Regions from separate parts of the Micromonospora sp. IBHARD003 genome, predicted to be linked through region 1. Evidence: riboswitches for the same ligand, from Rfam matches in the RefSeq annotation. Region 1 holds a riboswitch; each other region holds the start of a gene.

Region 1 (7,519 bases):
GTGGCGGCGACCGAGGCCGACCGGCCATGACCACACCCCGGCCGCGGGAGCTCCGACGTGAGAATCGCGAGGCCCACTCTCACGCCGAGAGCGAACTGCCATCCGACTTGTTGCTTCCCCCTTCGTCCATGGGCCATGCTCGCCATCACGACAGTCTGTACGTCCTGTACATTTTTCACCCATGAATGCAGCGCCGCATTCCGACGAAGGGGTACGCCTTGGACCGCCCTTACGCCCGTTACGTCCTGCCGGAGTTCAGCGAACGGACCACCAACGGCGTCCGCACCCTCGACCCCTACGCGAAGCTCCTCGGCGAACGGATCGTCTTCCTCGGCACGGCCGTCGACGACACATCGGCGGGTGATGTCGTCGCCCAACTCCTCTACCTCGAATACGCCGCACCCGAGCAGGACATCCACCTCTACATCAACTCCCCCGGCGGTCCCGTCAGTGCGATGACCTCCGTCTACGACACCATGCAGGTGGTCGGGTGCGACGTGGCCACGACCTGTCTCGGACAAGCGGCTTCGACCGCTGCCGTACTGCTGGCCGCCGGTACGCCCGGCAAGCGCATGGCGCTGCCCGGCGCCAGGATCGTCGTCCGGCAGCCCGCGCTGGACGAGCCCGTTCAGGGGCAGCCGTCCGACCTGGACGTCCACGCACGGGAACTGCTGAGGCTGCACGAGCAGATGGGGGCCATGCTCGTACGGCATACCGGGCAGAGCGACGAGCGCGTACGCACCGTGCTGGACCGCGACACGGTCTTCGACGCCGCCGGGGCGAAGGACTTCGGCCTGGTCGATCACATCATCACAAACCGCAAGGCGTCCGCGGCTTCGCCCGGAACGCGGTGAGCGGGCGGTGCTGCCGCCCGAGCTTCCTCCGCTGCCCGCCCTGACCCGCGCCGAAGGCGAGTTCATCGACCGCTATCTCGAAGTCGTCGACCAGCTGGGAAGGATCAACCCGGCCCGTGGCACCCATACCTACGGAGCGCTGCGCGCCGCACAGGCGCTGGCAGCGCAGGCCGTCGCCCTGCGGGACGCGCTCGCGCTGATGCACGCGCGCGGGGAAAGGGAATTGCACGCTGCCACGCTGGCCCGCGCCTTGCGCGTACTGGACGGCGAGCGGCGGACCGCGCGGATCACCGTCCCGCCGGAGTCCCCCCGTTGAGCCCGCGGCCGGGCCGTGGCCGTGCACCGGGACGCGGCCACGGCCCGGCCATCGCCGAAGGACGGCGTCCACCGCGCCGACGGCGGGACACACGCGTACGACTGGGTGTCGGCCAGGTGGCGTAGCCGGGGCCGGCGCACGGGGTCTGAGCAAGTTGCGTTCCCTCGTCGGCCATCTGGCCGAACGATCCGTTCCGCCGCAGGTACGACGCTCGTTACGCGGCCACTCCGACTGGGCCGAACGGGATCGTCCACCTGAATGGGCCAGCGGTGAGGAGCCTCACAAATCGTCGTTTCGACTCGGAATTCCGGCAGTTCGTGCGTCAAGATCCCTGGGACGACAAGCCCCCGCCACCACGGCGGGGCGGTCCGGGCGGACGCCGAGTCCTGCCGCCGCGCCGGATGTCTGGTCGACATGAGTGCTTCGGCAGGAGTGGAGGACCCAGCAGTACGGTCCGCGCCCAGTGGCCGGACCTTGGGGTGAAGCCGCTTCGTGCGGCCGGGCACCTTCGCCAGCCCGAACCCGACAGGTCATCCTTCTCAGGCGGCTGACGAAGGGTTGCGCATGACTGCGCAGACACACTGCCCGTCCCTGCTCTCCCGGACGGGTGCCGTCTCGGCGCTCACACTCGCCACCATGGGCGGCTCACTGCTCGTTCCAGGCGGCACCCCCGAGGCCCACGCCGCCTCCGTGTACGCGGCCAAGGCTCTCAAAGTCGCCGAGTCCAAGAAGGGTGCGCCCTACCGGTACGGCGCCACGGGCCCCAACCGGTTCGACTGTTCGGGTCTGGTCCTCTACTCGTTCCAGAAGGCGGGCAAGAGCCTGCCGCGCACCGCACAGGCGCAGTACAACCGCACACGCCATGTCCCGGCGTCCAGCCGCCAGCAAGGTGACCTGGTGTTCTTCCACTCCGGCGGGCAGGTCTACCACGTCGGCATCTATGCGGGCCGGGGACGGATCTGGCACTCGCCCAAGAGCGGCTCCGTGGTGAAGCTGAGCAAGATCTGGTCCAAGAGCGTCCGGTACGGGCGCGTGCGGTGACCTTCCGGGACATCCGGTAGGAGCGGTGTGCGGCCCCGTGGGAGCCTCCGGATACGCGCGCGGACACGGCGCATTGCGTCGCCGGTCCGGGCATCCACGGGGCACGGCCGGCGCCTCGTCCGACCGGCCCGTGCACATGACAGGATCCGCAGGATGTGCGTTACTCGTACCAAATGGGCGATGACGACACCCGCGCCTCGCGGGACGAAACGGAGCTGGAGCAGGCGGACCGCAATTTCGCCGAGCTTCTGCAGGAGCTTCGTGTCATCCAGACCGGCGTCCAGATCCTGTTCGCCTTCCTGCTGACCTTGGCCTTCACCGCCCGCTTCCCGTCCCTCGACTCCTTCCAGCGCGGTACGTACGTGACGACGCTGATGCTGGCCGTGCTGGCAGCGGCGCTGTTCACCGCACCCGCCGCGGTGCACCGGGGCCTCTTCCGCAAGGGCGCCAAGAAGGAGATCGTCTCCGTCTCCTCCCGCCTGGCCGGGATCGGTATGGCCGTGCTCGCCCTGGCGCTGACCTCGGCGGTACTGCTGGTCGTCGATGTCGTGCACGGCACGCCCGAGGGGATCGTCGCCGCCGCGGCGACCCTGTTCGTGTGCACGCTGCTGTGGGGCGCTCTGCCCTTGGCGCTTGCACTCAGGCTGGGCCGGCGGGAGCGCCCGGACGGCCAACGGCAACGGCCCGACCGCTGACGTCCGTACGGCACCGGCGTTCATGTCCGTATCGGTGACACCGGCCCTCAGTCCGGGTCCCCGAGTGGAGCGGGTGCCCAGGGCAGGGCGATCCAGACGGTCTTGCCGCCCTCCGGAGTGGGGGCCACCGACAGCTGCCCGCCGTGCTCGGCGGTGAGGGTGCGGATGATCACCATTCCGCGGCCGTTGTCCTGCTGGACCGCCGCGGGCAGCCGCTGCGGCCAGCGCGGATGGCTGTCGGTGACGCCGATGCGCAGCTGCTCGTCCCGCTCCAGCCGCAGGCCGACGGTGAACGTCGGCGACTGCCCGAAGGTGTGCTGGACGGCGTTGGTGGCCAGCTCGGAGACGATCAGGCGTACCGTGTCCGCCATCTGGTCCTCCCCCGGAAGACCCCATTCGGTGAGGACGCCGGAGACGTATCTCCTGGCCGTGGAGACCGAGGCGGGATCGCTCGGCAGAGTGACGGATGCTTCTTGGTGGTCTGCCATGGCGAGCTGTCCCTTTCCCACGGGGGCCGCAGGACGACACGGGACGGCACGGAGCGGACGGTGTGCCGGCGCGTGGCCTCGTTTGCGCTGAACGCCAGAGTGCCACCGTCTGTGCCGCCTCCGGCGGCGATCCGCCCGGATGTGCAGACAACTGTCGCCCGAAGCAGTGAACTCTGCTACGCGAGACCGTATTTGGCCGCGCACCGGGGCAACCGCTGTCTACGGCCCGGCTCTCAAGCGCGGCGGCCGGGCGGTGGTTCGGCGCCCCGGCCCGGCCATCGGCTCGAACGGCGCCACCGGGGCGGCCCGTTGGCCGACCGCCGGGGCCCCCGCGGGCCGTCCGGCGTCCGTACGGGCTCAGCGGGACGGCGCGTTGCGCAGGATGACGCCGACCGCCTCCTCGATCCGGCGGTCCGTGAGATCGGCCCGCGCGGTGAGTCTGATCCGCGAGATGCCGTCGGGCACGGACGGCGGCCGGAAGCAGCCGACGGCCAGACCCCCGGCCCGGCAGTCCGCGGCCCAGCGCACGGCCGCATCCGGCGACGGCGCCTGGACGGAAACGACCGCGGCGTCCGGGCGGGCGGCCGTCAGCCCGGCGTCCGTGAGGCGCGCGTGCAGCGTCGTCGCCACCTCCCGGGCGCGCTCGGCCAGCCCCGGTTCGCGCTGCAGCAGCCGCAGACCCGCCAGCGCAGCGCCCGCCGCGGCCGGCGCGAGCCCGGTGTCGAAGATGAACGTCCGTGCGGCATTGACCAGATGGCTGATGACCCGTGCGGGACCGAGCACCGCTCCGCCCTGGCTGCCGAGGGACTTGGAGAGGGTCATGGTGGCGACGACATCGGCGGAGCCCGCGAGTCCCGCCGCGTGCAGGGCACCCCGGCCGCCGTCTCCCAGCACCCCGAGGCCATGCGCGTCGTCGACCACCAGCGCGGCTCCGTGCGCACGGCAGGCGCCCGCGAGCGCGGCGAGCGGGGCCGCGTCCCCGTCCACCGAGAAGACCGAGTCGGTGACGACGAGGGCATGCCGGCCGGGGTGCGCCTCGAGGGTCTTGCCCACGGACTCCGGGTCGGCGTGCGGGACCACGGCCGTCTCGGCACGGGAGAGGCGGCAGCCGTCGACGATGGAGGCGTGGTTGCCCGCGTCCGAGACGATGAGGGAGCCGTGCGCGCTCAGCGCGGTGAGGGCCGCGAGGTTCGCCGTGTACCCGGAGGAGAACACCAGCGCGGCCTCGAAGCCGCAGAACCGGGCCAGCTCCTGCTCGAGTTCGGTGTGCAGTGCCGTGCTGCCCGTGACCAGGCGGGATCCGGTGGCGCCGGCGCCCCAGAGACGGGCGGCGTCCGCCGCGGCGCCGGTGATCTCGGGCCTGCGGGTGAGTCCGAGGTAGTCGTTGCTCGCGAGGTCGAGCAGCGTGTCGTCGGCGGGCCGGGGACGCAGCGTACGGACGAGACCGGCGTCCGCGCGCAGGCGCGCCGCCTCGTCGGTCCACTCGAACGGATCCTGGGGCAGGGCCTGAGGCATGACGGTCCGGTCCTTTTGTAGGCAGCGCACAGACCCTAGCCGGGTGAGGCAAAGGTCAGGGTGTGGCCATACACACACCCCATTCCGCGTGTGTTGTCGAGTTCCTCCTTGGCCGACGGGTGTCCGGTAGGCGAGGATCTCCGCCATGGACCTCCTGAACACGCTGGTGGACAAGGGCCTGCGGCGTGAGCTGCCGACCCGCGAAGAAGCGCTCGCCGTTCTGGCGACTTCCGACGACGAACTGCTCGACGTGGTGGCCGCGGCCGGAAAGGTGCGCCGTCAGTGGTTCGGGCGGCGGGTGAAGCTGAACTACCTGGTCAACCTGAAGTCGGGGCTGTGTCCCGAGGACTGCTCCTACTGCTCGCAGCGCCTCGGGTCCAAGGCCGAGATCCTCAAGTACACCTGGCTGAAGCCCGACGAGGCGTCGAAGGCCGCGGCCGCCGGTGTCGCGGGCGGCGCGAAGCGGGTGTGCCTGGTGGCGAGCGGCCGGGGGCCGACCGACCGGGACGTCGACCGTGTCTCGCAGACCATCGAGGCCATCAAGGAGGAGAACGAGGACGTCGAGGTGTGCGCCTGCCTCGGTCTGCTCTCCGAGGGTCAGGCCGAGCGGCTGCGGGCGGCGGGTGCGGATGCGTACAACCACAACCTCAACACCTCCGAGGGCACGTACGGGGACATCACGACCACCCACACGTACGCGGACCGCGTCGACACGGTCCAGAAGGCGCACGCAGCCGGTCTCTCGGCCTGTTCCGGGCTCATCGCCGGTATGGGCGAGAGCGACGAGGACCTCGTCGACGTCGTGTTCGCGCTGCGCGAGCTGGACCCGGACTCGGTGCCGGTGAACTTCCTGATCCCGTTCGAGGGCACTCCGCTCGCCAAGGAGTGGAATCTGACGCCCCAGCGGGCGCTGCGCATCCTCGCCATGGTGCGGTTCGTCTGCCCGGACGTGGAGGTACGGCTCGCGGGTGGCCGTGAGGTGCATCTGCGCACCCTCCAACCGCTGGCGTTGCACCTCGCCAACTCCATCTTCCTCGGCGACTACCTGACCAGCGAGGGCCAGGCCGGCAAGGCCGACCTGGAGATGATCGCGGACGCGGGCTTCGAGGTGGAGGGCACGGACACCACCACGCTGCCCGAGCACCGGGCGGACGCGGTCGCCGCGGCAGGCGGCGGCTGCGGTTCCCACGGCGGCGGCTGCGAGCCGTGCGGTGGCGGCGAGTCCGCCGCCGCGCCCGAGGTCTCCTCCGCCCGTACGGATCTGGTGGCGGTGCGGCGCCGCGGCGCCGGGACGGACCTCGCGCCGAATGCGTGACGAGAAGGTCCGCGAGCTCGTCGCGCTGGACCGGGCGCACGTCTGGCACCCGTACGGCCCGATGCCGGGCCGTACGGACCCGCTGGTCGTGGAATCCGCGTCCGGGATCCGGCTCCGGCTCGCCGAACCGGCCCACGGCCGCGAGGAATTGGTCGACGGTATGTCGTCCTGGTGGTCGGCGATCCACGGCTACAACCACCCCGTGCTCAACGAGGCGGCGCACGGGCAGCTGGAGCGGATGAGCCATGTGATGTTCGGCGGGCTGACGCATGAGCCCGCCGTCCGGCTCGCCACCCGGCTGGTCGAGATCACTCCCGAGCCGCTGCGGCATGTCTTCCTGTGCGACTCCGGCTCGGTCTCGGTCGAGGTCGCGGTGAAGATGTGCCTGCAGTACTGGCGTTCGGTGGGGCGGCCGGAGAAGCAGCGGATGCTGACCTGGCGGGGCGGGTACCACGGGGACACCTGGCAGCCGATGGCGGTGTGCGACCCGGACGGCGGGATGCACCAGCTCTGGACCGGTGTGCTGCCCCGTCAGGTGTTCGCGGACGCCCCGCCGGCCGGCTACGAGGAGGCCTACGCGGACCATCTGCGCGAGCTCGTCGGGCGTCATGCCCACGAGCTCGCGGCGGTGATCGTCGAGCCGGTGGTCCAGGGCGCGGGCGGGATGCGCTTCCACTCCCCCGAGTATCTCCGGGTCCTCCGGGAAGCCTGCGACGCCCATGACGTGCTGCTCGTGTTCGACGAGATCGCCACCGGCTTCGGCCGCACGGGCACGCTCTTCGCGTCGGAGCACGCAGCGGTCTCTCCCGATGTCATGTGCCTCGGCAAGGCGCTGACCGGGGGCTATCTGTCGATGGCGGCGACACTGTGCACTCCCCGGGTGGCCGACGGGATCTCCCGGGGAGAGGTCCCGGTCCTGGCGCACGGCCCGACGTTCATGGGCAACCCGCTGGCGTCGGCGGTCGCCTGCGCGTCGATCGACCTGCTGCTCGGACAGGACTGGGCCCAGGAGGTCAAGCGTCTCGAAACGGGGCTGCGCGAAGGGCTCGCCGATGCGCGGTCGCTCCCGGGCGTGCGGGACGTACGGGTGCTCGGGGCCATCGGCGTCGTGCAGCTCGACCATCCCGTCGACATGGCGGCTGCGACGGAGGCGGCGGTCCGCGAGGGGGTGTGGATCCGCCCGTTCCGCGATCTGCTGTACACGATGCCGCCGTTCGTGACCGGCGACGAGGATCTGGCGCTCATCGCACGGGCGGTGTGCGCAGCGGCGGCCGCGGGCTGAGACCGGGGGCCGG
Region 2 (7,519 bases), 2.9 Mb from region 1:
ATCTCCGTCCCTGGTCTCCGTCGTCACACATCAGCCTAGGACATTTAATCGATTGCCTAGGAGGCCTAGGAAACCTAGCGTCACGGGTATGAAGGCACTCACTGAGCAGGAGATCCGCGCGTCCTTCGTCAACTGTTCGAAGGGCGAGACCAAGCGTCTGGCCGTGCCCCGTGACCTCGGCGAGCGCCCCTGGGACGACCTGGACTTCCTCGGCTGGCGGGACCCGGCGGCGCCCGACCGCAGCTACATCGTCGCCGAGCGGGACGACCGGCCCGTCGGAGTGGCCCTGCGCTTTCCGTCACGGCAGCGCGGATATCTGCATCGCAGCATGTGTTCCCTGTGTCTGACCACGCACCCCGGGGGCGGCGTCTCCCTGATGACCGCGCGCAAGGCGGGCCCGGCGGGCAGGGAGGGCAATTCGGTGGGGGCGTACATGTGCACCGATCTCGACTGCTCCCTGTATGTGCGGGGGATCAAGGTCCCGGTGCCCGGCGGGCGGCTCAAGGAGTCGCTCACGGTGGAGCAGCAGATCGCACGCACTCGGGTCAATCTCTTCGGGTTCCTGGACTCGCTGGACGGCTGACCGCAGCGCGGTCCGGATGGCCAGGCCGGGGACGAACCGGCTGTGGACATGCGCGTTCGGCCCTGTGGTGGGAAAACTGGAGGTATGGCTACCAAGGCACTCCTGGAGGGCGGACCGGACGATCTGCAGGGGAAGATCGTGCCGATCACGCCACCCGGACAGGAACTGAAGATTCCGCACCACGGCGGCTACGAGCACTTCAAGGCCACCACGCGTCACGAGGACAGTCCGGAGGGGCGGTTGACCGTGTACAAGTGGTGGGAGCGGACGGAGATCGCCGAATAGTCGTCGCCGGTCGGCCGGGCGCGGCCCGGGGCGGCCGCCGCAGTCGCCGCCCGGGGCCGGGGAGACGTGTGCCGGACAGGGTCGCCGCCAGGTCGCCGAACGGGTCGCCGGACGGGTTTTTCGCCCGGCAGTACCGGCTTCCACGACACCCGGGGGGAAAAGTGGAGTGGATCTTGCTCCGCATGGCGTAAGGTGGTGTTCACCGACGCGGGGTGGAGCAGCTCGGTAGCTCGCTGGGCTCATAACCCAGAGGTCGCAGGTTCAAATCCTGTCCCCGCTACTCAAGGCCGATGGCCCGAATCCAGAAGGATTCGGGCCATCGGTGCGTCCAGGCCCGTCCAGGCCCTGTCCGGGTGCCGTACGGAGCCGGTGACCGGAGCGGCTGCCGTGTGCCGCCGCCTGGGGTACGGTCACGAGAGGGCCCCCGGTGACCATCGCCTCCGCCAGGACCTGGTCCGGTTGGCCGACGGCGACTCGCCCCGCGGCGCGGCTACGGCCAGCCTGGGTGGGGCGCGGTACCGTCCGCGATCGTGGTCGGACCGGCAGGAGAACAGTCGTGGCATACAACGCAGGCGACGAAGGACCCCGGCGCAACCGCGGCCGTGTCCTCGTCATGCTGCTGCCCTGGCTGATGATCGTCGTCGGAGTGGTCTTCGATCTGTTCACGCCCGAGGCGTACCGCGCGTCGCCGCTCTTCGCCGCCGCTCCGCTGCTCGCCGCCCCCTTCTACTCCTGGCGCGGCACCCTGCTCGCCATGGTCACCAGCGTGCTGACCGTGCTCGGTCTGCACATCTACAACGGCACGGTGGGCCAGGTGCCGGCGACGACCGAGGTCCTGACCGTGCTCACGGTGTCCGTGGTCGCCCTCTACATCAACCGGGTGCTCCGCCGCAGCGGTGAACGCCTTGCCTCCGCGCGGGTCATCGCCGAGGCCGCCCAGCGCGCGGTCCTCCCCACGCCCGCCGAGCGGATCGGTGGCCTGCAGGTCGCGGCCCGGTACGAGGCGGCGCAGGCGGACGCGTTCATCGGCGGGGACCTGTTCGCGGTACAGGACACGCCGTTCGGTGTGCGGCTGGTGGTCGGGGACGTACGGGGCAAAGGGCTGGACGCGGTCGAGACGGTGGCCGTGCTCCTCGGGGCGTTCCGCGAGGTGGCCGACGAGGAGTCCGCGCTGGAGGGGGTCGCCCAGCGACTGGAGCGGGCGCTGGCGCGTGAGGGTGCCCGGCCGCACGGACTCGACGAGGTCGAGGGGTTCACCACGGCCATACTCGCCGAGATCCGGCACGGCGAGGGGCGCGTCCGGGTGGTCAACAGGGGCCATCCGCCGCCCATCGTGCTGTACGCGGACGGGGCTCTGGACCTGCTGGAACCGAGCCAGAACGCGCTGCCGCTCGGCATGGGGGAGCTCGCCCACTGGCCGGACCACGCGGACGAGGCGCCCTTTCCTCCCGGGGCGACGCTGCTCCTCTACACGGACGGTCTGACCGAAGCCCGGGACGGGCACGGCACCTTCTACGATCCGCAGGAGCGGCTCTGCGGCCGTATCTTTCCCGGGCCGGACGGGCTGCTGGACGCGCTCGTCGCCGATGTGCGGCGGCACACCGGCGGTGGCCTGACGGACGACATGGCGCTGCTGGCGGTCGGCCGGCCCGGTGTGCGGCAGCCGGCGCGGCGCCGGACGATGCCGGTGGTGTCCTAGGGGTTTCATGGGCACGTGGGCACGTGGGCGCATGGGCGTGCTCCGGGCGCCGTGCCCGATCCTGCGGGTACGGATGCATGTACGGAAGGTGATCGACGCGCAGCCCTTCCCCTCACGTGTGACGTGCCATCAGAAATTCAACCGTGAACATTGAGGTGTGAGGGGCGGTCAAGTCGCACGACTCGCCCGCAATCCGGCTGATTTGTCCCCACTGAGATTCATTAACGATCAACGGGAACGGCTTGGAATACGGCCTCGGTGTCTATTAACGTTCGATAACGCAGCGCGGTCGTCCCAGCCGCCGCAAGAGGCGGCACCGTGCGCATGCGCCGAATCCCGCAAGGGAACCGGGGAACCACCAATTGGGGTGAATCGGGTGCTTCGTCGTGCCCGTAGGAGACCTTCCTGCTCCGAACCCGTCAGCTAACCCGGTAGGCGAGAAGGAAGGAAAGGAGCACGCCTCCGTGGCGTCAAACGAGCCTGCCCTCCAGGAGTTTCCCACCACCGAGTGGCCTCCGACCGCCGAGTGGAACCTCTCCTCCGGGGCGGAGGAATGGAACCCCACCGAGGAGACCGTTCGTCCGGTCCGCGGCAGGCACCGCGTCGCCAAGCAGCGCAACGGACTCGCGCGCAGCTCCACCGTCCTCGGCGTCGGGGTGATCGCCGCCGTCGGTGCGGGTGGCATGGCCACCGCCCAGGACAAGCCGGCGGTATCCATCTCCCTGCCGGACACCATCACGGACAATCTGCCGGACGCCGCGTCGCTTCCCGGGGTCGGCGACCTGATCTCGGACGATTCCGACGAGCAGGACGATGACGCCAATGCCCGGCCGCTGACCGCGCAGCCCGTCTCCGACACCGCCACACAGGCCGGCTCCCAGCAGGGCAACGCGGGTGAGGCCCTGCGTGCCCGGATCCTCCAGCAGGCCGAGCAGCAGCAGGCCGAAGTCGAAGCGGAGGCCACGAACGCGGCCGAGCAGGCTGCCGCCGTGAAGGCCGCCGCGGATGCCAACAAGCAGCAGTCGGCGGCCGAGGCCCAGGCCGCGGAAGCGAAGCGCGAGGCCGAAGAGGCGAAGCGGAAGGCCGAAGAAGCGGCGGAGGCCGAGCGGCTCGCCAAGCTGGCCGCGAGCTACTCGCTGCCGACGTCCTCGTACACCCTCACCTCCACGTTCGGCGAGGCCGGCTCCATGTGGTCGTCCGGCTACCACACCGGACTCGACTTCGCGGCCCCCACGGGAACGCCTGCCAAGGCCGTGCACGGAGGGACCGTCAAGTCCGCCGGCTGGTCGGGGGCGTACGGGTACCGCATCGTGCTGGAGCTCGAGGACGGCACCGAGATCTGGTACTGCCATCTGTCCTCGATGACCGTCGGCGCGGGCCAGAGCGTCGCGACCGGCGAGACCATCGGGCGTGTGGGCGCCACCGGCAATGTGACCGGTCCGCATCTGCACCTCGAGGTGCACACGTCGGGCGGCGACGGGGTGGACCCGGCGGCATGGCTGCGGGGCAAGGGCCTCAGCCTCTGATCCCGGCCTGAAGTCCCGGAAGCCCTGGAAGACGGACCCTAAGCCATCCCCTAAGCCGACCCTAAGCCCGGTAGGGGTTGTACCCCTCGTAGTCCCTGTGTGGCGGCGGCACCCGTACGCGGCCCGTCGCCCTGGCGGCATGCGTCAGAGCCGGGGACGCGATGTGCCTGCGCTGCCAGAGGTGGTGGAGCAGCTCCTGCTCACGGGCGATGAAGTCGGGACCCGCCGTGCCTTGGTAAGCCCGGTGGCGGAGGAAGGCGAGCGAGGTCGCGAACGCCTCGTACTCCGACACGGCGCGGGCCGCCATGCCCCCGTGGGCGCGGTTGACGAGATCGCGGGCCATCGTGCGGGTCTGCATCGAGGACAGGGCCTGTGGCTCGGCGGGGGAGAGCCAGCCTGCCGCCGCGTACGCGGGAAGCTGGGCCGCGACCGTACGCAGCTCGCGTTGCCGGGTCCAGACCGCCAGCCAGGTCAGCAGGGCGAAGGCAGGCACCATGACGGCCCCGTACACCGCGTAGAAACCCCAGGGGCCGAAGACCGCCGAGCCGTTCCACAGGGCGTGCGCCCCGATCGCCAGGGTGAGGCCGAGCAGAGGCAGCACGGTCCTGCGCAGCCGGCGGCGCCGGGCGGTGAGCGCGGCGGCACCGAATCCGATGCCCGTGAGCACGGTGAAGAGCGGATGCGCGAACGGCGACATCACGATCCGTACGAAGAAGGTCGCCGCCGTGACGGACGCGAAGCCCGAACGGCCGAACTCCTGGTCCTCGAGGAAGGCGTTGCCGAGATAGAGGACGTTCTCGGTGAAGGCGAAACCGGTCGCGGTGAACCCGGCCACGACGACGCCGTCGACGATTCCGGTGAAGTCCCTCCTGCGGAAGAGGAAGAGGAGCAGCACGGCGGCCGCCTTGGCGCTCTCCTCCACGACGGGAGCGATGACCGTGGCGCCGATCGTGTCGGCCGACGCCGGATCGGCCGTCGCGGTCGCTATCCACTGGGTCGCGAAGGAGTTCGCGATGATCGCGACGAGCGCGGCGGCGCAGGCGCCCCAGGCGAAGGAGAAGAGAAGGTTCGGCCACGGGCACGGCTCGACCCGGTCCAGCCAGCGGAACGCCGCCATCAGCAGCGGCACCGGCAGGAGAGCGAGGCCGAGGCCCACCAGGAAGCCCTCGGTGCCGGTCTGCTCGCGGACCAGTGCCAGGATGACCAGGCCGCACAGGACCAGCAGGGTGATCACGGCCCAGGCGCGCACCGCCGTGTTGCCCCAGAGGGAGCGGCGCGGCTTGTAGCGCCAGCGCGCACGCTCCGGCACGGCGTCGAAGAGCACGTGCTCGTCGCAGGCCGGGACGAGGGGGTGGGGCGCCGTGGGGTACGGCAGCCGGGACCGGTCGGACACCCGACGACCCTAACGAGCACGACTGACAGCGCGCGATGCGTTAACAGGCATTCCGGACGTGTCACGGGGCACGTCGGGCGCCGTCACCGGTACGGCTTCCGTCCAGACGACAGGACCTAGTGCTGTGGCCGGATAGGTTCACCGGCTCGCGGCGCCCTGCACGGCCACAGGACCTAGCGGGCACTCCTGCGGAACAGCAGGTCGTGCACCACATGCCCCTTGTCCAGGCCCTGGCCCTCGAACCGGGTCAGCGGCCGGAACGGGGGACGGGGCGCGAAGCCGCCGTCCTCCCTGGTGTTCTCGAAGTCCGGGTGCGCCGAGAGCACCGCGAGCATCTGCTCCGCGTACGGCTCCCAGTCGGTGGCGCAGTGCAGCACGGCGCCGGGCTTCATCCGGGTCGCGGCGAGTGTGAGGAAGTCGGGCTGGATCAGCCGGCGCTTGTGGTGGCGCTTCTTGGGCCACGGATCCGGGAAGTAGACACGGAGGCCGTCCAGCGCGTCCGGGGTGAGCATCTCGCGCAGCAGGATGATCGCGTCACCGTTGGCCACCCGGACGTTGTCGAGGCCCATGCGCTCCGCGAGCCCCAGGAGATTTCCCTGCCCGGGGGTGTGCACATCGACGGCGAGAATGCCGGTGCCGGGGTCGGCCGCCGCCATCTGCGCGGTCGCCTCACCCATCCCGAAGCCGATCTCCAGGACGACCGGCAGACCGCCGAACATCTCGTCCGGATCGAGCGTCCGCAGTCCGTCGATGTCCAGCCCCCAGACGGGCCACAGCCGCCGCAGCGCGTCGTCCTGCCCGGCGGTCACCCGGCTGCGGCGCGGCTGGAAACTGCGGATGCGCCGCTCGTGGTGCGACCCGGCCGGATCCGCGGCGGGGCCTCCGGGAAACCGCGGCTCACCCTTGGCGCGGGCCGCGACGACACGGGGCCCGACCGCCGGCGGGGCGGCTTCGGTGGTGACGTCGGTGACGCTCTGGAACTCAGACACAATGCCCCGATTGTACGCGCGGGGGCAGGGCCGGTGGGGGGCCCGTGCCTCGGGCGGAGCGCGGCTCAGGAGAGCCGTGCGAGCGCGCGGCGTGCCACCTCGCGGCCGATCGGGAGGGAGGCGGTCGCCGCCGGAGACGGGGCGTTCAGGATGTGCACCGTGCGCGGGGCCTCCCGGATGAGGAAGTCGTCCACGAGGGTGCCGTCACGCAGCACCGCCTGGGCGCGCACACCCGCGGCGACCGGCCGAAGATCGTCCTCCGTGACCGCGGGAAGCAATCGGCGGACCGCTTCCGTGAAGGCACGCTTCGACAGCGAACGGTGCAGCTCACCGGCGCCGTAGCGCCAGTGGCGGCGCGCTATCCGCCAGGAGCCGGGCCAGCCGAGTGTCGAGGCGAGCTCGCGCGGACGGACCGTGGACCAGTCGTATCCCTCGCGGGCGAGGGCCGGCACGGCGTTCGGGCCGACGTGGACACCCCCCTCGACCCCCCGGGTGAGATGGACCCCGAGGAAGGGGAACGCGGGGTCCGGCACCGGATACACCAGCCCCCGCACCAGCTCGGGGCGGACCAGCTCGTAGTACTCCCCCCGGAAGGGGACGATCCGCATCCCGGGCTCGTCGCCGGCCAGACGGGCCAGCTCGTCGCAGTGCAGCCCCGCCGTGTTCACCAGCACCCGGGCCCGGACGATCCTCCCGGTCGAAGTGCGCACCGCCACCCCCCACGGGCGCCGGTCGACCGCCTGCGCCTGCTCGCCGTAGAGGATCTCCGCGCCCGAGGCGCCCGCCACCTCCGCGAGCTGCGCGGCGACCGCGCCGAAGTCGCACACCCCGGTCGTGCCGACATGGATCGCCGCGACTCCGCGTACCTGCGGCTCGTGCTCCGTTATCTGCGCGGGGCCGAGCTCACGCACCGGAATCCCGTTCTCCCTGCCGCGCTGCACCAGGGCGTGCAGCCGCGGCAGCTCCTCGCTGCCGGTGGCGACGATCAGCTTGCCCGTGACCTCGTGCGGGATCCCGTATTCGGCGCAGAACTTGACCATCTCC
Region 3 (7,519 bases), 5.2 Mb from region 1:
TCAGATCGTGCTTGGTGCGCCTGCCGTCGCCCTGTGGCAGCGGCTCGGCGGTGACCGTACGGGCGAGCAGTCCCGTCGACGAGAGCAGCACCCGGCAGGGGTCGTCGGCGACCTGCAGCGAAGCGGGAGCGGTAGCCGGCGCGCCCGCGGACTCCAGCAGCACCGTGCGCCGCTCGGTGCCGAACTTCTTGGCCACCGCCGCCAGTTCCCCGGAGACCAGCTTGCGCAGCTCCGCGTCCGAATCCAGGATCCGGGTCAGCTCCGCGATCTCCGCGGTCAGCCTGTCGCGCTCGCTCTCCAGCTCGATCCGGTCGAACTTGGTCAGACGGCGCAGGGGCGTGTCCAGGATGTACTGCGTCTGGACCTCGCTGAGTGAGAAGTGCGCGATCAGGCGCTCCTTCGCCTGTGCGGAGTTCTCACTGGAGCGGATGAGGCGGATGACCTCGTCGATGTCGAGGAGCGCGACGAGCAGGCCCTCGACGAGGTGCAGCCGGTCGCGCTTCTTGCCGCGGCGGAACTCGCTGCGGCGCCGCACCACGTCGAAGCGGTGGTCGAGGTAGACCTCGAGGAGCTCCTTGAGGCCCAGCGTCAGCGGCTGGCCGTCGACCAGCGCCACGTTGTTGATGCCGAAGGACTCCTCCATCGGGGTCAGCTTGTAGAGCTGCTCCAGGACGGCCTCGGGGATGAAGCCGTTCTTGATCTCGATCACCAGGCGCAGTCCGTGCTCACGGTCGGTGAGGTCCTTCACGTCCGCGATGCCCTGCAGCTTCTTCGCGCCGACCAGGTCCTTGATCTTCGCGATCACCTTCTCCGGGCCCACGGTGAAGGGGAGTTCGGTGACGACGAGGCCCTTGCGCCGTGCCGTGACGTTCTCGACCGCCACCGTGGCACGGATCTTGAAGGTGCCCCGGCCCGTCTCGTAGGCGTCCCTGATCCCGGACAGGCCCACGATCCGGCCACCGGTCGGCAGATCGGGACCCGGGACGTACCGCATCAGGGTCTCGAGGTCGGCGCCGGGGTGCCTGATCAGATGGCGCGCGGCGGAGATCACCTCGACGAGATTGTGCGGCGGCATGTTCGTCGCCATACCGACCGCGATGCCCGAGGCGCCGTTGACCAGCAGGTTCGGGAAGGCGGCCGGGAGCGCCACCGGCTCCCGCTCCTGCCCGTCGTAGTTCGGTGCGAAATCGACCGTGTCCTCGTCGATCGACTCGGTCATCAGGCCGGACGCGTCGGCCATCCGGCATTCCGTGTACCGCATCGCGGCGGGCGGGTCGTCATTGCCGAGCGAGCCGAAGTTCCCGTGGCCGTCGACGAGCGGCAGCCGCATCGAGAAGGGTTGGGCCATCCGCACCAGGGCGTCGTAGATCGACGCGTCACCGTGCGGATGGAGCTTGCCCATGACTTCGCCGACGACCCGGGCGCACTTCACATAGCCCCGGTCGGGACGCAGCCCCATCTCGTTCATCTGGTAGACGATCCGGCGGTGTACGGGCTTCATGCCGTCCCGTGCGTCCGGCAGGGCCCGGGAGTAGATCACCGAGTACGCGTACTCGAGGAAGGAGCCCTGCATTTCGTCGACGACGTCGATATCGAGGATCCTCTCCTCGAAGTCGTCGGGCGGCGGCGTCTTCGTGCTGCGGCGGGCCATCGCTGCTGCGGCTCCTTCACCAACATGAACCATGAACGGGATCTGACGCGGACCATTGTGGACCGTGCCGCCGACAACGCCGACCGCGACCCGGACCCGGACGCCGAACCACGGTCCGCGGCACGTGACGTGACCACGTCCCGTAGCCGCGACGGAACCCGCCGGAACTTCGCCGACTGTCGGCGGCCTTGCATACAGTGGCAGGACACCTGAAACGCGATCGAAGGGACCACATGCCCATGGGTCACACGGCCACAGCGCAGGCCGGCTCCGGCGGCCTCACAGCGACCGAGCACCGCCTGGCCAACGGCCTGCGCGTGGTGCTCTCGGAGGACCACCTGACCCCGGTCGCCGCGGTCTGCCTCTGGTACGACGTCGGCTCGCGCCACGAGGTCAAGGGACGTACCGGCCTGGCTCACCTTTTCGAGCACCTGATGTTCCAGGGATCCGCACAGGTCTCCGGCAACGGGCACTTCGAGCTGGTGCAGGGGGCGGGCGGCTCGCTCAACGGCACCACCAGCTTCGAGCGCACCAACTACTTCGAGACCATGCCCGCCCACCAGCTGGAGCTCGCGCTCTGGCTGGAGGCCGACCGTATGGGCTCGCTGCTCACCGCGCTGGACGACGAGTCCATGGAGAACCAGCGGGACGTCGTCAAGAACGAGCGCCGCCAGCGCTACGACAACGTTCCCTACGGCACCGCCTTCGAGAAGCTGACCGCCCTCGCCTACCCCGAGGGCCACCCCTACCACCACACGCCGATCGGCTCGATGGCCGACCTGGACGCGGCGACGCTCGAGGACGCGCGGAACTTCTTCCGGACGTACTACGCGCCCAACAACGCGGTGCTGTCGGTCGTCGGCGACATCGACCCGCAGCAGACCCTCGCCTGGATCGAGAAGTACTTCGGCTCCATCCCGACCCACGACGGCAAGCAGCCGCCGCGCGACGGCTCGCTGCCCGACACCATCGGCGAGCAGCTGCGCGAGGAGCTCGTCGAGGAGGTCCCCGCACGCGCGCTGATGGCCGCCTACCGGTTGCCACAGGACGGCACACGGGAGTGCGACGCCGTCGACCTGGCGCTCACCGTCCTCGGCGGCGGGGAGTCGTCCCGTCTGCACAACCGTCTGGTGCGCCGCGACCGCACGGCCGTCGCCGCGGGCTTCGGCCTGCTGCGGCTCGCCGGGGCTCCGTCGATGGGCTGGCTGGACGTGAAGACGTCCGGCGGTGTCGAGGTGCCCGCCATCGAGGCCGCCGTCGACGAGGAGCTCGCCCGGTTCGCCGCCGAGGGCCCGACGCCCGAGGAGATGGAGCGCGCCCAGGCCCAGCTGGAGCGCGAGTGGCTGGACCGGCTCGGCACCGTCGCGGGCCGTGCCGACGAACTGTGCCGGTTCGCCGTGCTGTTCGGCGACCCCCAGCTGGCGTTCAGCGCCGTCTCTAGGGTCCTCGACATCACCGCCGAGGAGGTGCAGGACGTCGCGCAGGCCCGGCTGCGCCCGGACAACCGCGCGGTGCTGGTGTACGAGCCCATCGGGGCCGCAGCAGCCTCAGAGGACGCCGACGACAACGACGACGACGCACAGGACGCAGAGGGGGCCGGACAGTGACCGAGGCTGCCGTGACCATGGACTTCCACCCGCAGCCGCAGCCCGGGCAGGCCCGGCCGTGGGCGTTCCCCGCGCCAGGGCGCGGCACGCTCGGCAACGGGCTGACCGTGCTGCGCTGCCACCGGCCCGGTCAGCAGGTCGTGGCCGTCGAGGTGTTCATCGACGCTCCGCTGGAGGCGGAGCCCGAGGACCTCGACGGCGTTGCCACGATCATGGCCCGGGCGTTCTCCGAGGGCACCGACAAGCACACGGCGGAGGAGTTCGCCGCGGAGCTGGAGCGCTGCGGTGCGACGCTCGACTCGCACGCCGACCACCCCGGCGTCCGTGTCTCCCTCGAGGTGCCGGTCTCCCGGCTGCTCAAGGCCCTCGGTCTGCTGGCGGAGGCCCTGCGGGCGCCGCTGTTCGCGGACAGCGAGGTCGAGCGGCTGGTGCGCAACCGCCTGGACGAGATCCCGCACGAGACGGCGAATCCCGCCCGCCGGGCCGCCAAGGAGCTCTCCAGGCAGCTGTTCCCGGCGTCGTCGCGCATGTCGCGGCCCCGTCAGGGCAGCGAGGAGACCGTGGAGCGCATCGATTCCGCGGCCGTCAGGGCCTTCTACGAGGCCCATGTCCGGCCCGCATCGGCCACCGCCGTGATCGTCGGGGATCTCACCGGTGTCGACGTGGACGCCGTGCTGGCCGACACGCTCGGGGCCTGGACCGGCGGCGCGGGCGAGCACCGTCCCATGGCGCCGATCACCGCGGACGACACGGGCCGTGTGGTCATCGTCGACCGTCCCGGTGCGGTCCAGACCCAGCTGCTCATCGGCCGTATCGGTCCGGACCGCCACGACAGCGTCTGGCCGGCCCAGGTCCTCGGCACGTACTGCCTGGGCGGGACGCTCACCTCGCGCCTGGACCGCGTCCTGCGCGAGGAGAAGGGCTACACCTACGGTGTCCGCGCCTTCGCGCAGGTGCTGCGCTCCGCCGCCCCCTCGGCCCCGGGCGGCGCCACGGGCGCGGCGACGCTCGCGATCAGCGGCTCGGTGGACACCCCGCACACCGGCCCCGCCCTCGATGACCTGTTCACCGTGCTGCGCACCCTCGCCGCCGAGGGGCTGACGGACGCGGAGCGGGACGTCGCCGTACAGAACCTGGTCGGTGTGGCCCCGCTGAAGTTCGAGACCGCGGCGTCGGTCGCGGGCACGCTGGCCGACCAGGTCGAGCAGGACCTGCCGGACGACTTCCAGGGGCTGCTGTACGCCCGGCTGGCCGAGACGGGCACCGTCGAGGCGACGGCCGCGGTCGTCAACGCCTTCCCGGTGGACCGGCTTGTCACGGTGCTCGTGGGGGACGCGGCCGAGATCGAAGAGCCGGTCAGGGCCCTCGGGATCGGTGAAGTGACGGTTGTCACAGGCTGATTGACCGCCCGAGCGGTGAGGTGCCCGGGAAGGGCCTCGTTGGCGATGTGTCAACGGGGCCCTTTCGTATGTCCGTTTTGTTGGTGAGGCTACCCGTCTGACCTGTGGCATGCGCGACAAAAACGCGTGTCCGTTTGGTGATTGGAAGAAGATCGGCTTAGCGTCTTCTGCGCTGTCCGTTGGATGCATCTGCCGCACCCGCGGCATCGGACAGTCATCGCCGAGTCCCCGTCGGGCGCGAGCCTGGGGAGCCGGGGACCCATATGTCCCCTGGGGTGAATCGGAACGCCTTCGCGCTCACGCGTGGAGGGGATCCGTAGGAGACCTTCCTGCTCCGAACCCGTCAGCTAACCCGGTAGGCGAGAAGGAAGGAAAGGACAAGCCACTACATGGCGTTCACCCGTGCCACCGGGAAGCATCGTGGTCCGAGCCGGCTGTTGCGCAAGCGTGCGGGTATCGCCGGAGCCGCGGCCATCGCCACCACCGGCGTCGTCGGCGCTCTCGCCTCGCCGGCCCTCGCGGCCGACACGGACAGCGTCTCGGTCGAGGACACCGGTCTCAACCAGGTGATCGTGGCCGATGACACCCTCGCCGAGCAGGTCGGCGCCCAGGCCGACGTCCAGCAGGAAGAGGCCAATCTGGCCGCCGAGCAGGCCAGGGCCGAGGCCGAGGCGAAGCGCAAGGCGGAGATCCGGGTCCAGGCCGCCCGTGACGCCCAGGAGCGCGCCGCCCGTGAGGCCGAGCGCAAGCGCCTGATGACCTACAACCTGCCCGTCGCCGGGTCGTACGTCAGCACCGACTACCACGCGGGCGGTGCCGTCTGGTCCTCCGGCAGCCACACCGGCATCGACTTCCACGCCGCGTCCGGCACTTCGGTCGTCGCGGTCGGCACGGGCACCGTGGTCGAGGCGGGCTGGGGCGGTGCCTACGGCAACAACGTCGTGATCAAGATGCACGACGGCACGTACACCCAGTACGGCCATCTGTCGTCCATCGGCGTCTCCGTCGGTCAGCGCGTCACCCCGGGCCAGCAGATCGGCCTGTCCGGCTCGACCGGCAACACCACGGGCCCCCACCTCCACTTCGAGGCCCGCACGAGCGCCGACTACGGATCGGACATCGACCCGGTCGCGTATCTGCGCGGCCACGGAGTCAAGGTCTGACGCACTCGCACGGCCCGCAGCAATAGCGGTTGAAGGTCCCGCCGGTCATCTTACCGGCGGGGCCTTCGGCATTTTCCGGCCAAAAGATATCCATGAAGTGGTGGAGGCCATCGGAAATTCCGGCCCATTGGAATAGAGTCACCGGACAGACGTCGTCCGATCGGGTTTCGTGCGGATTAAAGCGGAGGTTCGGTATGCGCATTCCTGCGCGTTCGGTGTGCACGGCAATCCGCGACGACATCGTGTCCGGTGTCTTCGAGCGCGGCAGCCGGCTCGCCGAGGAGCAGCTGGCGGGCCGCTACGGCGTCTCACGCGTCCCCGTCCGCGAGGCGCTGCGCACCCTGGAGTCGGAGGGCTTCGTGGTGTCGCGGCGGCATGCCGGCGCGTGTGTCGCCGAGCCCACCGAACAGGAGGCCGCGGATCTCCTGGAAGTCCGCATGATCCTGGAGCCTCTGGGCGCGGCCCGGGCCGCGCAGCGGCGGACGCAGGCCCATCTCAAGGTGCTGCGCGGCCTGGTCAGACTCGGCCAGGAGCGGGCCCGCCGGGGTCAGGGAGAGGATCTGCGGTCGCTGGGCGGCTGGTTCCACGAGACGCTGGTGCAGGCGTCCGACAGCCCCGCCCTCGTCTCGCTGCTCACCCAGCTCCGGCACAAGATCGCCTGGATGTATGTGGTGGAGCAGCCGGCGCAGCCGGTGGAGTGCTGGTCCGAGCACGGCGCGATCGTGGACGCGGTGGCCCGGGGTGACGTGGAGCGGGCGCGTGCGCTGACCGCGCTGCACGCCGAGCGGACGACCGGGGCGCACCGATTGCGTATTCCGCCGCGCAGGGCCGTGAAGGGTTCGCAACAAGCCGTAAACACGGCGAGTGTCCGCTGTTAACAAAGGCGCCGTATACAAAGAAGGCCGCCTGGGTGCGGTGATCCTGACCAACCCTGAAAGTGCCCGCCATGGAAATGCGGCGAGATTGCGCCGTGGAAAATTCAGGTCCATGAGGATCATGAGGGTTATCGCGGTGAATCGCCTGCCATGAATTACGCGGGGCGCCGCCGATTTTTCTGATGTCCCGGTTTCCGGCAGTGCGCCGCGATGCCGGTGCGCGTGGCCGCACCGGCCGCGGCCGGCCGGTCAGACGGTTTCCGGGAGCTCCTCGAGCCCTTCGGCGACCAGCTTCGCCAGCCGGTCCAGCGCCACCTCGGCGCCGTCCGCGTCGGAGGCGATCACGATCTCCTCGCCACCCTCCGCGCCGAGGCCGAGCACCGCCAGCATCGAAGCGGCGTTGACCGGGGTGCCGTCGGCCTTGGCGATGGTCACCGGGATGCCGGAGGCCGTGGCGGCACGGACGAAGATGGAAGCGGGGCGGGCGTGCAGGCCCTCGGCCCAGCCGACGTTGACGCGGCGCTCAGCCATGGTGATGCCCTTCAAGTCCTAGCGGTTGTCTAGACCAGTCTCTCATGATGTGCGGAGTGCCCGGCAGCCGGGCGCCGACCCGATGTCCCTTTCCCGGGCCCGCGGGAGACGCCGGTCCCGGGCGCCCGGGTGACCTCAGCCTGCACCCGCGTTCCGGGCTTCGCGACCGGGGCCCGGCCCGTAGTCTTGGCCCATGCAGACCCCGTCGGATCACGCCTACCCCGACCACTGGGAAGCCGACGTGGTGCTGCGCGACGGTGGCACCGCGCGCATCCGGCCCATCACCACACAG
Region 4 (7,519 bases), 2.4 Mb from region 1:
GAAGGATCTTGTCGGCGGCGTCGACCAGGATGAAGCGCATGTCCTCGCGCTTGATGCTCCGGTAGTACTTCACCGCGTCGCGGGCCAGGTCCTCGACCTCGCCGATGGTCTCGGCACCGGCGAAGCCACCGCCCACGAAGACGAACGTCAGCGCCTTGCGGCGGACGTCCTCGTCCGTGGTGGAGTCGGCCTTGTCGAGCTGCTCGAGGACGTGGTTGCGCAGACCTATGGCCTCCTCGACGCCCTTCATGCCGATGCCCTGCTCGGCGAGGCCGGGGATCGGGAAGGTGCGGGAGACCGCGCCGAGCGCGATCACCAGGTAGTCGAACGGCAGCTCGTAGGCCTCGCCCACGAGCGGCGCGACCGTGGCGACCTTGCGGTCCTGGTCGATGGTGGTGACGCGGCCGGTCAGTACCTCGGCCTTCGGCAGCACGCGTCGCAGCGGGACGACGACGTGCCGGGGCGAGATGCTGCCTGCGGCGGCTTCGGGAAGGAAGGGCTGGTACGTCATGTACGACCGCGGGTCGACGACCGTGACGGTCGCCTCCCCGTACCGCATCTTCTTCAGAATGCGACGAGCTGCGTACAGGCCTACGTACCCACCGCCTACTACGAGGATCCTGGGACGCTCCGTGGTGCTCATGCCATCGAGTATCCACCCCGCTTGGTGGGGTCGCTCGTGAGCCCCTTCACAAGCACGTGCCGACCTTCTGCTACACTCCGCCGCCCACGTGACCGAGGTCATGAAGGGGACGGGGAACCACCACGTACCCGGGAACGTTGCAACAGCCTCCTGAGCTGGACCCACGGCCGGTACCGGACGGTGAACCACTGCCTTGGTCCCGGCGGACGTCATGCCACGGATGCCTGTCGGACCGTGGGCGGACAGGCGGAGTTGGGCAGAAAAACAGGCCCGGAGGACCGTCGACGGGCACTTTCGACGGCCCAGCGGACCCATTTCCTTGTGAAGAACTTCACGAAGTTTCTTTCGGTGCCCCGTCCCAGAGGCCGGAACGGGGCCGCGTCAGGCGATGGACCAGGCGATTCCGTCCAGGATGTCGTGCTCGCTCACCACGACCTCACCGATGCCGGTGCGCTCCATGATCTCCAGCAGCACCATCGCCCCGGCGGCGATCACATCCACCCGCCCGGGGTGGATCACGGGGATCGCGGCGCGCTCGTCGTGCGTGGCGGAGAGCAGGGTGCGGGTCACGTCGGCGACCTGCTCACGGGAGATCCGGCAGTGGTGGATGACGGTCGGGTCGTACGCCCCGAGTCCGAGCGCGATCGCGGCGACCGTGGTCACCGAACCGGCCAGCCCCACCAGGGTCCGTGCGTCGCGGATCGGCACGGTCCGCTCGGCGAGGTCCAGCGCGGCCCCGATGTCGGCCCGCATCGCGGCGACCTCGTCGGCGGTCGGCGGATCGCTGCGGACATGCCGCTCCGTCAGTCGTACGCAGCCGATGTCCACGGAACGGGCGGCCTCGACCCGGGAGTGCCCGACCACGAACTCGGTGGAGCCGCCGCCGATGTCCACCACCAGGCGCTCCTCGTGTCCCGGCAGTTCCCTGGTGGCGCCGGTGAAGGAGAACTCGGCCTCCTGGTCCCCGCTGATCACCTCGGGCTCCACACCCAGGATGCCGACGACACCGCGCACGAAGTCCTCGCGGTTCTCGGCGTCACGCGAGGCGGAGGTCGCCACGAAGCGCACCTTCGTGGCCCCGAGCTCCTCGATGACCCCGGCGTACTCACGGCACGCGGCGAACGTGCGCTCCAGTGCCTCGGGGGCCAGCCGGCCGGTGCGGTCGACGCCCTGTCCGAGGCGCACGATGGTCATCCGGCGGTCGAGCTCCACCAGTTCGCCGGTCGCCGGGTCGGCGTCGGCGACGAGCAGCCGGATGGAGTTGGTACCGCAGTCGACGGCGGCGACGCGGGTCACTCGCTCTCCCCGGGGGTCTCGTCCGCGCACGGGGTGACGCAGGGGCCCTTCGCCCACCACTCCGGCAGCATCGCGATCGCCTCGTCCCCGAGCGGGTTCACTCCCGGGCCCGCCGCCAGGGAGTGGCCGACCAGCACGTGCAGGCACTTCACCCGGTCCGGCATGCCGCCCGCGCTCGGGAAGCCCTTCAGCTCCTCGATGGCGTCACGGCGCGCGATGTAGTCCTCGTGCGCGGCGCGGTAGGCCGCGGCGAGCTCGGGGTCGGTCGTCAGGCGCTCGGTCATCTCCTTCATGACACCGTTCGCCTCCAGCGTGCCGATCGCCGAGGCCGCACGCGGGCAGGTCAGGTAGTACAGCGTCGGGAACGGTGTGCCGTCCTCGAGGCGCGGGGCCGTCTCGACCACGTCCGGGTTGCCGCAGGGGCAGCGGTGCGCGATCGCGCGCAGACCGCGCGGCGGGCGGCCGAGCTGGTCCCGGAACGCGGCGATGTCCGCCTCGGTGGGCGGGGTGTGCTCGGTGGTCGGAGGAGGCGTGTCCATGGATGCGTCTGTCTCTTCGCTCGTTCTCGTTCGTGGCTTCTTCGCCGGTGCGGCCGTGCGGCCACAGCACTAGCGTCCCGCGTCGGCGTGGTCGACGTCGTCCCAGACGTTCGCGTACCAGGGACGGCCGACACCGTCGTGCCGGGCACGGGTCTGCTCACCGGTCCTGGGGTCGATCATGATGTAGCCGGTCTCACCCGGCAGGACCATGTGCAGATGCTCGCGGGCCAGCCGCCGGACGTACGCGTCGTCCCCGAGCCGCGCCTTCTCGTCCCGCAGCCGCTCCACCCGCTCGCGGGCCGCTTCGGCCAGCCGCCGCTGCTCGGCGACCTCGTTGCGCTGCGACACGTACTGCCGCGTCGGATAGGCGAGGGCGACGATCATCGAGCAGACCACCAGCGCGAGGAAGGCCGCGCGCCCGGTGAGCCGGGAACGGCGGGCCTGGCGGCGCGTCTGCGAGCGGTAGACCCGGGCGGCGGTCTGCTCGCCGAGCAGTCGCAGCCGGGTCGCGGTGGAGAACCGGTCCCGGGCCATGTGCGCCCCTCCCCTTTTATGTGCCCACTATGTGCCGACGTCCCCGCACACGGTACGGGACCGGGTGCGGGGACGTACGGAAGCGGGCGTCAGCCCGCGGTCGCCGAATCGTCCGGCGCTTCGGGCGTCAGCCCTTGAAGCGCGGGAAGGCGCTGCGGCCCGCGTACACCGCGGCGTCGTCGAGGATCTCCTCGATGCGCAGCAGCTGGTTGTACTTGGCCACGCGCTCGGAACGGGCCGGGGCACCCGTCTTGATCTGGCCGCAGTTGGTGGCGACGGCCAGGTCGGCGATGGTGACGTCCTCGGTCTCGCCGGAGCGGTGGGACATCATGCACTTGAAGCCGTTGCGCTGGGCCAGCTCGACGGCGTCCAGGGTCTCGGTCAGCGAACCGATCTGGTTGACCTTGACCAGCAGGGCGTTGGCGGCGCCCTCCTCGATGCCACGGGCGAGACGCTCCGGGTTGGTGACGAACAGGTCGTCGCCGACCAGCTGCACCTTGCTGCCGAGCTTCTCGGTGATGATCTTCCAGCCGGCCCAGTCGTCCTCGAACAGCGGGTCCTCGATGGAGACGAGCGGGTACGCGTCGACGAGCTCCGCGTAGTACTCGGTCATCTCGGCGGCGGAGCGCTCCTTGCCCTCGAAGACGTACGCGCCGTCCTTGTGGAACTCGGAGGCGGCCACGTCGAGCGCGAGGGCGATGTCCTTGCCGGGCGCGTAACCGGCCTGCTTGACGGCCTCGAGGATGAGGTCGAGGGCCTCGCGGTTGGAGTCCAGGTTCGGCGCGAAGCCGCCCTCGTCACCGAGACCGGTGGACAGGCCGCGCTCCTTCAGCACCTTCTTCAGGGTGTGGTAGACCTCGGTGCCCCAGCGCAGGGCCTCGGAGAAGGACTCCGCACCGATCGGGGCGATCATGAACTCCTGGATGTCCACGTTGGAGTCGGCGTGCGAGCCGCCGTTCAGGATGTTCATCATCGGCACCGGGAGCAGGTGCGCGTTCGGACCGCCCAGGTAGCGGAAGAGGGGGAGGTCGGAGGCCTCGGACGCGGCGTGGGCGACGGCCAGCGAGACACCGAGGATGGCGTTGGCACCGAGCGATGCCTTGTTGTCGGTGGCGTCCAGGTCGAACATCGCCTGGTCGATCAGGCGCTGCTCGGTGGCGTCGTATCCGACGAGCTCCGGGCCGATCTGCTCGATCACGGCGAGGACGGCCTTCTCGACGCCCTTGCCCATGTAGCGGTTCTGGTCTCCGTCACGGAGCTCAATGGCCTCGAACGCACCGGTGGAGGCACCGGAGGGAACAGCAGCACGGCCGGTGCTGCCGTCGTCGAGGCCGACCTCGACCTCGACCGTGGGGTTGCCTCGGGAGTCCAGGATTTCCCGGGCTACGACGACGTCGATGGACGGCACGAGCATCTCCTTCTGGGATGTGGCGCTGAAAGTGACGTATGCGAAGCACCTGCGGTACAGGTGCGGCGCGGGGTCGGTGCAGGGTCGCTTCGGCCTTGCGACATGAGCCTAACCGGACCGGGGGGATCGGCCGGCCGCTGCCCGGCCCGTGGGACGAAAAAGGAAGCCAAAGCGGCAGAAACCCCGACCCGGGGCAACCTCCCGTGCCCGAAGGACTACGGAGAAGTTGCACCGGGCCGGGGTTTCCGGGGGGACGGGTGTGCTGCGAAGGGGCGGGTGTGCCGCCCGGTGGTCCGCCGGGTCCACCGGGCGACGGCCCGCGGAGAGACCCGGGATGTTCCCTCTGGATCTCCCTGGTTCCGGGGCGGGGAGTCCCCTGGGCGGGGGCCCCGGAGCGGGGTGGGTCAGCGCAGGTGGAGCAGCTGACCGGGGTAGATCACATCGGCGTCGTCGACGATGTCCTTGTTGAGGTCGAACAGCCTCTGCCAGCCGCCCTTGACCTTGTGCTTCTCGGCGATCTGGCTCAGGGTGTCGCCGGACTTCACCTTGTACTCGCCGTCGCCCTTCTTCACCGGGGCGGCGGGACGCTCGGAGCGGGTGGTCGGGGCCTCGGCGCGCTTCGGGGCCGGAGCGGCGGGCTTCGCCTTCGGGGCAGCCTTGGTCTTGGCGGGCTTCGGAGCGGCCTCGGCGGCGCCACCGGTGTACGCGGCGCGGGACAGGTTCACGCCGCAGTGCGGCCACGCGCCCTTGCCCTGGCCGGCCAGGACCTTCTCGGCGATCTGTATCTGCTGGCTCTTGCTGGCCTTGTCGGCGGTGGAGGCGAAGGCGGTACCGCCGAAGGCGGCCCAGGTGGAGGCCGAGAACTGCAGGCCGCCGTAGAAGCCGTTGCCGGTGTTGATCGACCAGTCGCCACCGGACTCGCACTGGGCGACGGCGTCCCACTCGGAGGCGGTCGCGGCGGAGGCGGTCCCCGAGATCATGAGCGGCGCGGCGATGGCGGCACCGGTGACGCCGGCGGCGTAGGTGGCGATACGGGCGGTGCGCGCGGACGGGCGGCGGTGCTTGCCCTTGCCGGAAAGCAGCATGGAGTTATCCCCTCACCGACGCCTGCGAGGTGAGCTGTCGGGTTCGGGCCGATGGGGTGTCCCCCGTTCCGGTCGGACTGGGCATCCGACGGAACCGGAAGACGAGTTGCCCGGCCGCGCGACCTAGCGCGCGGCTTCACCCCAAGCCGCTCCCGCCCACCCTCATCGGGCTCATCGGGCCGTTGCGGCACTTACCTTGGGTCCCCCGCTCCTGCCTACGGCGCTTGACGCGACGGCTGTTCCCTACGACCGACGGCAGGATTCGGCGTGACGGTCGACGGGGCCCGCGATGGCGAGCGGTCAGACCGTAAACACACCTCTCCCCGATGTTCAAAGGAGGAACATCGGGGAGAAATCACCCATATCTGACGGGGCCTGATGTCCGTTTTCGCAGGTGAGAGGTGGGATGGCCCTACTTGGCGGGCATCCGGGGTCAGTTGACCGGAAGAGACTCATGTCTCACTTGCACAGAAGTGGACATAAGCACCCTTACCGCTTCGTCAACTGCCCCTGCTCCGGGGTGAGATCGAGGCTCTGGCCAGGAGTGATGAAGTTGGCGTTAGAGCCGACGACATCCTCGTTCGCCTTGTAGAGCGCGACCCAGCCGCCGGGCACCTCGTGCGCGTCCGCGATCAAGGAGAGGCTGTCGCCGGAGCGGACGATGTACTCATCCACCGCACCGGCGGCATCCCGTGTCGATCCGTCACCCCGTGAGGCATGACGACCGGATTCATACTCATCGCCCGAATTGCCCGCCTTACCCTCCTCTGCGGGGGTGCCGCGGCGCTTGCCGGAACCGGCCTCGGTGCCGTTGCTCACACCCTGGGAGGAGTCGGCCGAATCGGACGCGTCCGCGTCCTGCTTGCCCTGCGCGTCCTGCGCCGGGGATCCGGCCGGCTTGGACGCCTCGCGCATCGTCTGCCCTTCGGCACCCGTGGACGAGTTCTGCCCCGGCTGCTCCCCGCCGGACGACGGGGAAGCCTGGGGCTCCGCCCTCACCGCGTCCGCACCGTCACCGAAGGAGGGTGCGTCCACCTCGTCGTCATCGCCCTGGGAGCCCAGCGTCCGGCCCGTGGCGCCGGGGTCGACCCGGGGCGAGGACGAGTCCTTGATCAGCCCGGTGACCGCGGCACAGCTCTCCCACGCCGACGGGCCTTCCGCGGCGAGCACCTTCTCGGCGACCGCGATCTGCTGCGAGCGGCTCGCCAGGTCGGGCCGCGGCGCGTACGCCGTGCCGCCGTGCCGCTCCCAGGCCTCCTGGGAAAGCTGCAGCCCGCCGTAGAAGCCGTTGCCGAGGTCGGCGCTCCACATTCCGCCGGTCTCACAGTTCGCGACCCGGTCCCAGGTACCGGCGTCGGCGGCCGACGCGGCACCCGCGCCGAGCAGCGGGATGGCGATCGCCGATCCTGTCACCCCTGCCGCGACGAAGAGGGCGGGAGCCTGGCGGGGGCGGCGGTGTCGACCATTCCCGGAGAGCATGCGTGGGCCTTTCGTGTGACGACAGGGGACCTGGGGATCCCGAGTTGACGGTGAACGTAGCCGCATCCGAGCGATAGTCACAAGTCGATGCAGGGGAGATCACGTGAAAGTCACGATACTGATGGGACGTCAGATCTTTTGGCGCGTGAACTCAACTGGCAGAGTGCGCAATCCACGCATGATCAGCCCTCCGCGCCAGCGCAAATCGGATGGATCCACTGAAAGCCGCAAGTCAGGCAACCTGGTCAGTAGGGTCGCCAGCGCGGTCTGCCCCTCCAGCCGTGCGAGGGGCGCGCCGAGGCAGTAGTGGATCCCGTGCCCGTATCCGAGGTGCTGGTTGTCCCGGCGGGCCAGGTCGAGCACATCGGGGTCGGGAAAGCGGTCCGGGTCCCGGTCGGCCGCGGCGAGCACCACGAGGACGGGGTCGCCGGAGGCGATCTCCTGCCCGCCGAGGCTGAGCGGCTCGGTCGCGAACCGCCAGGTGGCCAGCTCCACCGGCCCGTCGAAGCGGAGGAGTTCCTCGACACCGGATGCG

The links. Region 1 has a riboswitch for cyclic di-AMP ahead of ACTWOL_RS04580 (C40 family peptidase). Riboswitches for the same ligand answer to the same signal wherever they lie in the genome.
Region 2: another riboswitch for cyclic di-AMP. It lies ahead of ACTWOL_RS17745 (M23 family metallopeptidase); the one in region 1 lies ahead of ACTWOL_RS04580 (C40 family peptidase).
Region 3: another riboswitch for cyclic di-AMP. It lies ahead of ACTWOL_RS27810 (M23 family metallopeptidase); the one in region 1 lies ahead of ACTWOL_RS04580 (C40 family peptidase).
Region 4: another riboswitch for cyclic di-AMP. It lies ahead of ACTWOL_RS15295 (transglycosylase family protein); the one in region 1 lies ahead of ACTWOL_RS04580 (C40 family peptidase).

The regions. Positions count from the first base shown of each region.
Region 1 is NZ_JBWBBX010000001.1:1,072,000-1,079,518, forward strand. It holds gene ACTWOL_RS04570 (ATP-dependent Clp protease proteolytic subunit) at 186-854, shown strand; gene ACTWOL_RS04575 (hypothetical protein) at 862-1,170, shown strand; cyclic di-AMP (ydaO/yuaA leader) riboswitch at 1,580-1,731, shown strand; gene ACTWOL_RS04580 (C40 family peptidase) at 1,735-2,211, shown strand; gene ACTWOL_RS04585 (DUF6328 family protein) at 2,385-2,906, shown strand; gene ACTWOL_RS04590 (ATP-binding protein) at 2,954-3,394, opposite strand; gene ACTWOL_RS04595 (8-amino-7-oxononanoate synthase) at 3,752-4,909, opposite strand; gene bioB (biotin synthase BioB) at 5,055-6,224, shown strand; gene ACTWOL_RS04605 (adenosylmethionine--8-amino-7-oxononanoate transaminase) at 6,217-7,506, shown strand.
Region 2 is NZ_JBWBBX010000001.1:3,998,620-4,006,138, reverse strand. It holds gene ACTWOL_RS17765 (FBP domain-containing protein) at 89-583, shown strand; gene ACTWOL_RS17760 (DUF5988 family protein) at 668-868, shown strand; tRNA gene ACTWOL_RS17755 (tRNA-Met) at 1,075-1,148, shown strand; gene ACTWOL_RS17750 (PP2C family protein-serine/threonine phosphatase) at 1,425-2,567, shown strand; cyclic di-AMP (ydaO/yuaA leader) riboswitch at 2,885-3,020, shown strand; gene ACTWOL_RS17745 (M23 family metallopeptidase) at 3,032-4,093, shown strand; gene ACTWOL_RS17740 (PrsW family intramembrane metalloprotease) at 4,155-5,486, opposite strand; gene trmB (tRNA (guanosine(46)-N7)-methyltransferase TrmB) at 5,660-6,325, opposite strand; gene lhgO (L-2-hydroxyglutarate oxidase) at 6,541-7,519, opposite strand, start outside.
Region 3 is NZ_JBWBBX010000001.1:6,254,756-6,262,274, forward strand. It holds gene ACTWOL_RS27795 (DNA gyrase/topoisomerase IV subunit A) at 1-1,651, opposite strand, end outside; gene ACTWOL_RS27800 (M16 family metallopeptidase) at 1,891-3,258, shown strand; gene ACTWOL_RS27805 (M16 family metallopeptidase) at 3,255-4,658, shown strand; cyclic di-AMP (ydaO/yuaA leader) riboswitch at 4,867-5,035, shown strand; gene ACTWOL_RS27810 (M23 family metallopeptidase) at 5,048-5,821, shown strand; gene ACTWOL_RS27815 (GntR family transcriptional regulator) at 6,016-6,699, shown strand; gene ACTWOL_RS27820 (HPr family phosphocarrier protein) at 6,946-7,227, opposite strand; gene ACTWOL_RS27825 (bifunctional acetate--CoA ligase family protein/GNAT family N-acetyltransferase) at 7,421-7,519, shown strand, end outside.
Region 4 is NZ_JBWBBX010000001.1:3,444,960-3,452,478, forward strand. It holds gene ACTWOL_RS15270 (NAD(P)/FAD-dependent oxidoreductase) at 1-643, opposite strand, end outside; gene ACTWOL_RS15275 (Ppx/GppA phosphatase family protein) at 1,025-1,939, opposite strand; gene ACTWOL_RS15280 (DUF501 domain-containing protein) at 1,936-2,478, opposite strand; gene ACTWOL_RS15285 (FtsB family cell division protein) at 2,548-3,012, opposite strand; gene eno (phosphopyruvate hydratase) at 3,140-4,420, opposite strand; gene ACTWOL_RS15295 (transglycosylase family protein) at 4,825-5,505, opposite strand; cyclic di-AMP (ydaO/yuaA leader) riboswitch at 5,510-5,738, opposite strand; gene ACTWOL_RS15300 (transglycosylase family protein) at 5,995-6,984, opposite strand; gene ACTWOL_RS15305 (cytochrome P450 family protein) at 7,114-7,519, opposite strand, start outside.